DNA from 3 places in the Kitasatospora sp. NPDC059648 genome. Region 1 is predicted to be linked to each of the others. Evidence: riboswitches for the same ligand, from Rfam matches in the RefSeq annotation. Region 1 holds a riboswitch; each other region holds the start of a gene.
What was found. Region 1 has a riboswitch for thiamine pyrophosphate ahead of ACFV1W_RS17810 (purine-cytosine permease family protein). Riboswitches for the same ligand answer to the same signal wherever they lie in the genome.
Positions count from the first base shown of each region.

Region 2: linked by a shared signal. The riboswitch ahead of thiC (phosphomethylpyrimidine synthase ThiC) and the one ahead of ACFV1W_RS17810 (purine-cytosine permease family protein) in region 1 are both predicted to bind thiamine pyrophosphate.
Region 3: linked by a shared signal. The riboswitch ahead of thiO (glycine oxidase ThiO) and the one ahead of ACFV1W_RS17810 (purine-cytosine permease family protein) in region 1 are both predicted to bind thiamine pyrophosphate.

Region 1 is NZ_JBHWDU010000026.1:23,274-25,529, forward strand. Features, by position in the region: gene ACFV1W_RS17805 (trypsin-like peptidase domain-containing protein) at 1-801, opposite strand, end outside; TPP riboswitch at 1,009-1,157, shown strand; gene ACFV1W_RS17810 (purine-cytosine permease family protein) at 1,150-2,256, shown strand, end outside.
Region 2 is NZ_JBHWDU010000006.1:99,120-101,375, forward strand. Features, by position in the region: gene thiC (phosphomethylpyrimidine synthase ThiC) at 1-1,457, opposite strand, end outside; TPP riboswitch at 1,452-1,586, opposite strand; gene ACFV1W_RS06250 (DUF5326 family protein) at 1,812-2,012, opposite strand; gene tenA (thiaminase II) at 2,192-2,256, opposite strand, start outside.
Region 3 is NZ_JBHWDU010000014.1:95,769-98,024, reverse strand. Features, by position in the region: gene ACFV1W_RS11935 (NAD(P)/FAD-dependent oxidoreductase) at 1-664, opposite strand, end outside; TPP riboswitch at 770-882, shown strand; gene thiO (glycine oxidase ThiO) at 877-2,061, shown strand; gene thiS (sulfur carrier protein ThiS) at 2,058-2,256, shown strand, end outside.

The DNA of each region.
Region 1 (2,256 bases):
GCCGCCCGGCCCGCCCGGGTGGCCCGTGCCACCGGAGGCGGCGTCGTGGACGCCCCAGCCGCCGAGCGGCTGGCCGGCGCCGAAGGGGTGGTGGGCGTGCGTGGCGGGCCCGCCGGCAGCCGGGGCGCCGTACGGCTCCTGGGCGTTGGCGGCCGGAACGCCGTACGGGTCCTGGACACCGGCGGCCGGGGCGCCGTACGGCTCCTGGACACCGGCGGCGGGCACTCCGTGGGTCGGGGTCGCGTACGGGTTGGTGCCCGGCGGCACGGCGGGCGCGGCCGGAGCGGCGGCCTGCGCCGCCACGGCCGGGGCGGCCGGGACCGGGGCGGCCGGGACCGAGGCGGGCGCGACGGGCGGCGCGGGCGGCAGGACCGGCGGCGGGGCGTCGATGTAACCGGTGACCGGGTCGACGGCCGGCTCCTCGACGGCCGGCGCGGCCGGGGCCTCCGGCGCGGGGACCTTGGTGAAGGCGACGGTGGGCTTGTGCCCGCCCTCGGCCGGAGCCTCGTCCGCCGCGGTCGGGTCGGCCACCGGCTCGCCCGCCGGCTCCGGAACCCGGCTGAACGCCATGGTCGGCTTGTGGCCGCTGTCGGCCACCGGAGCGCCGTCGGCCGGAGCCTCGCTCACCGCCTGCGCCTGCGCCACGGGCTCCGCTGCCGGCTCCGGAACCCGCCTGAACGCCATGGTCGGCTTGTGGCCGCCCTGAGCGGTGCTGTCGGAAGCGGCGCCTGCCGCCTCCTGGGCCCCGGCGGGCTGCTCCCCCTGCGGCCCGGTGGGCCCAACCTCGCGCTCGGTGCTCACGGACGACCTCCATAGCTGACAGAACCAAGGACCATAGTTTTTCGCACCGTCGATTCGATTGCCGTAAGGACCCCTCTGAAGAACTCATAAGAATCCTTAGCCGCCACCGACGACCGGGGCTCCCCACCCCCGCCGGCATCCCGCGATGCGGACCGCGCACCCCGCGGCCTTTGGCGTTCGTACCCGTGCCGGTTAGCCTGTCGCTCCAAACTGACACGCGGGAGCTTGGACCCACCAGGCTGAGAGTGCGCATGTCGACGGTACGCCAGGCGAGCGACAGGCTGACCGTCGAGGGGGCGCTGACCGCCGGAACCTGTCCGGGTAATGCCGGCGTAGGGAGTATCGGCCATGCCGCCTGCTTCGCCATCCTCTTCTTCGGGCGCGCCCGAGTCCAAGGATTTCTCCGCTCTTCCCACCGTCTCGGCCACGGCCACCGCGCTGCTCGACCACCGGGTGGAGGCGCCGCTGGTGCTGGACACCGAGCCGCCGCGCACCCTGCGTTTCCGGGACCACTTCGCGCTCTGGATGAACCTGGGCGTCAGCCTGATCGGCTTCTCGACCGCGGCGACCGTGCTCGGCGAGAAGGGCAGCGAGCTGTCGCTGGCCGCCGCGGCGACCGCGATCGTGGCCGGTACGGCCGTCGGCACCGCGATGCTCGGCGTGGCCGCGCTGATCGGCGCCCGGACCGGCGCCCCGGCGATGGCCAACCTGCGCGGGCTGTTCGGCACCCGGCTCTCCTACCTGCCGACGGTGCTGAACATCGTCCAGTGCATCGGCTGGGGCGTGTTCGAGCTGCTGACCATCGCGGCGGGCGCGCAGACCGTCGCCCACACCGCCGGCTACCGCTGGCTGTTCGTGCTGCTCGCGGGCGCGCTGACCACCGCGCTGACGATCTGGCCGCTGGGCTCGATCGCGGTGCTGCGCCGCTTCGTGGCCGGGGCGGTCGCGGTCGCGATGGTGTACTTCACCATCCAGCTGGGCCGGCAGGGCGTGCCGGACCCGGGCGCGGGCAACTGGCACGGCTTCCTGGGCGCCACCGACGCGATGATCGCGGTGTCGATCTCCTTCGTCCCGATGGCCGCCGACTACACCCGGCACTCGCGCACCCCGCGCTCCTCCTTCTGGGGCAGCTTCTCCGGCTACACCGTCGCCCAGGTCTGGTGCTACGTGCTCGGCCTGATGGCACTGCTGCAGTCCGACGGCGACCCGAGCCGGATCTTCGACTCCTTCCTCGGCGTCTGGGCCGGCTGGCTGTTCCTGCTGGTGCTGGTGCTGCGCGAGACCGACCAGTCCTTCGCCAACGTGTACTCGACCGCGATGTCGCTGCAGAACCTGCTGCCGCGGGTGGACCGCCGGGTGCTGAGCGGCGGGATCGGCGTGCTGACCACCGTGCTGGCGCTGCGGATCGACCGGTTCACCGACACCTACAGCAACTTCCTCGGCCTGATCGGCTCG
Region 2 (2,256 bases), on a different contig from region 1:
TGGGCGGCGATCTTGTAGGTGATCACGCCGGTCTTGACGTCGTCCCGGTTGGGCAGGCCCAGGTGCTCCTTGGGCGTGACGTAGCAGAGCATCGCGGTGCCCCACCAGGCGATCATCGCGGCGCCGATGCCCGAGGTGATGTGGTCGTAGCCGGGGGCGACGTCGGTGGTGAGGGGGCCGAGGGTGTAGAACGGCGCCTCGTCGCAGATCTCCTTCTGGAGATCCATGTTCTCCTTGATCTTGTGCATCGGGACGTGGCCCGGGCCCTCGATCATCACCTGGACGTCGCGCTCGCGGGCGATCCGGCCCAGCTCGCCGAGGGTCTGCAGTTCGGCGAACTGCGCCTCGTCGTTGGCGTCGGCGATGGAGCCGGGGCGCAGGCCGTCACCGAGCGAGAAGGTGACGTCGTAGGAGGCCAGGATGTCGCAGAGTTCCTCGAAGTTGGTGTAGAGGAAGTTCTCCTGGTGGTGCGCCAGGCACCACGCGGCCATGATGGAGCCGCCGCGCGAGACGATGCCGGTCTTGCGCCGCGCGGTGAGCGGGACGTACCGCAGCAGCACGCCCGCGTGGACGGTCATGTAGTCGACGCCCTGCTCGCACTGCTCGATGATGGTGTCCCGGTAGACCTCCCAGCTCAGCTCCTCGGCCTTGCCGTCGACCTTCTCCAGGGCCTGGTAGAGCGGCACGGTGCCGATCGGCACGGGGGAGTTGCGCAGGATCCACTCGCGGGTGGTGTGGATGTTGCGGCCGGTGGAGAGGTCCATGACGGTGTCGGCGCCCCAGCGGGTGGCCCAGGTCATCTTCTCCACCTCCTCCTCGATCGAGGAGGTGACGGCGGAGTTGCCGATGTTGGCGTTGATCTTCACCAGGAAGTTGGTGCCGATGATGGCCGGTTCCACCTCGGGGTGGTTCACGTTGACCGGGATGACGGCCCGGCCGCGGGCCACCTCCGCGCGCACGAACTCCGGCTCCAGGCCCTCGCGCAGCGCCACGAACTCCATCTCCGGCGTCACCACGCCCCGCTTGGCGTAGGCGAGTTGGGTGACGGCGGCGCCACCGCGGCCGCGCAGCGGGCGGCGCGGCCGGCCGGGGAAGACGGCGTCCAGGTTGCGCAGGTTGCCCCCGCGCGGCGAGGTGTGCTTGATCCCGTCGTCCTCGGGGCGCGCCTCGCGGCCGTCGTACTCCTCGACGTCGCCGCGCTGGCGGATCCAGGCGTCGCGCAGGGCGGGCAGGCCGCGCCGCACGTCGGGCTCGTAGGCGGGGTCGGTGTACGGGCCGGAGGTGTCGTACAGCGGGACGGTCCGGCCGTTGGTGAGCTGCACCTCGCGGTAGGGCACCCGCAGGTCCGGGCGGGACCCGTCGCGGTAGGCCTTGCGCCAGGCCGGGGTGGGGTAGCCGGTGCGCTCGCTGCTGGGGGCGCTCTGGGCAGACTGCGGCTGTGCTTCGAACGTGGTCATCTGACCTCTACTCCCTACGCCGGCATTACCCGGTCAGGTTCCTGCGGTCGACGCAGCCGTCGGTCCGTCCGTCGACGTCCCGGTCAGCGCCCTCTCAGCCCGGTGCTCCGAGCTCCCGCGTCGCAGGCGGTGTTGCCTGCACATGACGCCCAACACCGTAGCGAGCCGATCGCCGCAGGTCCAGACGGTCCCCGAACGGAACCGGCCAAGGAACCGGCCGAGGAACCGGCAGGGCACCGGCCGAGGAGCCGTCCGCGCGAAGCCGTCGGAGAGGCGGCGCAAAGGCCGAGGCCCGGCCCCCGCGGACGGGGTACCGGGCCTCCGGAGGTGCTCCGCGCGGCGCGCGGAGCGGGGTCAGCTCTTGGCGGCCTTCTTCACCAGGATCACCACGGCGGCCGCGATGCCGACGACCACCAGCAGCTTGATCACGATGCTCAGCAGGGCGCCGACCACGCCGAACACGAAGGCGATGACGTTCCAGGCCAGCACCAGGACCAGCACCGGGATGACGATGTTGCGCACCCAGGAGGGCAGCGACTTCCAGAGCTCAGCCATGTCGGTTCCTCTTCTCCCCTCGGGCCGGCTGCCGTCCGGTGCCGTATCCCGCTTGCTTTCGATGCTTCGATCGTACGGGGGCGCGAGCGGCGGAACGAGGGCCAACGGCCCGGAGAGAACCCCGAGATCACCCTTATCCGACCCCCCGGGACGACCCCCGAGAATCGGCGGGGCGCACGTCAGACCGGCCAGCGCTCCCCGCGCCAGGCGGCGTCCCAGAACATCCACTCGTAGCGCGAGGTGG
Region 3 (2,256 bases), on a different contig from region 1:
GGTGGGAGCCGTCCGCCAGCAGCACCGCCCCGGGCTCGACGGCGGCCACGCCGACGCCGCAGCGCAGTTCGACCCCGGCCTCGGCGTACCAGGCGGCCATCGCCGAGCCGACCTCGGTCGGCAGCGCGCCCGGCACCGGCGCCGGACCGGCCTCGACCACGGTGACCGCGCAGCCGGCCTGCCGCGCGGCGGTGGCCACCTCGGCGCCGATCCAGCCCGCGCCGACCAGCACCAGCCGCAGGCCGGGGCGCAGCAGCGCGCGCAGCGCCAGGGCGTCGTCCACGGTGTGCAGCAGGTGGGCCCGCTCGGCCCCGGGCAGGACGCGCGGGGTCGCGCCGGTGGCGATCACCAGGGAGCCGTAGGGGAGGTCGCCGCCGTCGGTGTGCAGCACACCGGGGGTGAGGCCGGTGGCGCGGCGGCCGGTGAGCAGCTCGATGCCGAGCCCCTCGTAGTCGATGTCCAGGGTGGTGGCGTCGGCCTTGCCGAGCAGCACGTCCTTGGAGAGCGGCGGCCGGTCGTACGGCGCGTGCGGCTCCTCGCCGACCAGGACGATCCGCCCCCGCCAGCCGCCCTGCCGCAGCTTCAGGGCGCACTGCGCTCCGGCCAGCCCGGCTCCGACGACGACCACCTGGTCCGTTCCGCTCAGCTCTGCCACGCCCGTCACTGTACTCAGTGCCCGGGCGGGCCCCGACGGCCGTCCGCCCCTCGTCCGCCCCTCGTCCGCTCCTCGTACGGCCCTTCGGCCGGGCCGACCCCCGGCGTTAAGGTGGGGGCACCACACGGGAGCCCGGCGAACCGGGCTGAGAGGCGGGCTGGCACGGCCCGCGACCGTCCGAACCTGATCCGGGTCATACCGGCGAAGGGAGGAGAGCAGCTTTGTCACGCTTGCCAACGGGCAGCCGCGCCGACGTGCTGGTGATCGGCGGGGGCGTCATCGGCCTCGCCGTCGCCTGGCGCGCCGCGCAGCGCGGGCTCGGGAACGTGGTCGTGGTCGACCCCTCCCCCGGTCGCGGAGCGGCCGCGGTCGCGGCCGGGATGCTCGCCCCGGTCACCGAGCTGCAGTACGGCGAGGAGCCCCTGCTGCGTCTGGGCATGGCCTCCAACGAGCGGTACGCGGCCTTCGCCGCCGAGCTCGCCGAGGCGAGCGGCGGCGAGGACACCGGCTACCGCCGGTGCGGCACGATCGCCGTCGCGCTGGACTCCGACGACCGCGAGGAACTGCGCGAACTGCACGCCTTCCACCAGCGGCTCGGCCTGGAGTCGAGCTGGCTGACCGGCCGGGAGGCCCGCAAGCTGGAGCCGATGCTCGCCCCCGGCGTGCGTGGCGGCCTGCACGTCGCGGACGACCACCAGGTGGACCCGCGCCGGCTGCTCACCGCGCTGGTGCTGGCCGGTGACCGGGCGGGCGTCGTGGGGCGGCGCGCCGAGGCCGTCGAGCTGCTGGTCGAAGGCGGCCGCGCGGTCGGCGTCCGGCTGAGCACCGGGGAGAGCCTGATCGCCGAGCAGGTCGTCCTGGCCGCCGGGCCGCACAGCCACCGGCTGCCGGGCCTGCCCGAGGGGGTGCTGCCCCCGGTCCGCCCGGTGAAGGGGCAGGTGCTGCGCCTCCACGTCCCCGACGCCTACCGGCCGTTCCTCTCCCGAAACGTCCGCGCGGTGGTGCGCGGCCGGCACCTCTACCTGGTGCCCCGGGAGAACGGCGAGCTGGTCATCGGCGCGACCACCGAGGAGCAGGGCTACGACACCACCGTCACCGCCGGCGGGGTGTACGAACTCCTGCGTGACGCGCACGAGTTGGTCCCGGGCATCACCGAACTCCCGCTGCGGGAGACGGCGGCCGGGCTGCGCCCCGGATCGCCGGACAACGCCCCGCTGCTGGGCCCGACCTCGCTGCCCGGGCTGGTCGCCGCCACCGGCCACTACCGCAACGGCGTGCTGCTCACCCCGGTGACCGCCGACCTGCTCGCCGACTACCTGGCGACCGGTGAAGTCCCCGAGACGGCAAGGCCGTTCACGCCCACCCGGTTCTCCCCCGACGCCCCCACCACGAAGGCCTCCGCATGACCGAGACCACCCCGACCGAGATCGCCCTGACCGTCAACGGCGAGCCCCGCCGGCTGCCCGCCGCCACCACCCTCGCCGAGCTGGTGGCCACCGTCAGCGCCGCCAACACGGGTGTCGCCGCCGCCCTCAACGAGGCCGTGGTGCCGCGCAGTTCGTGGCCCGTGACGCCGCTGAACAGCGGCGACCGGATCGAGA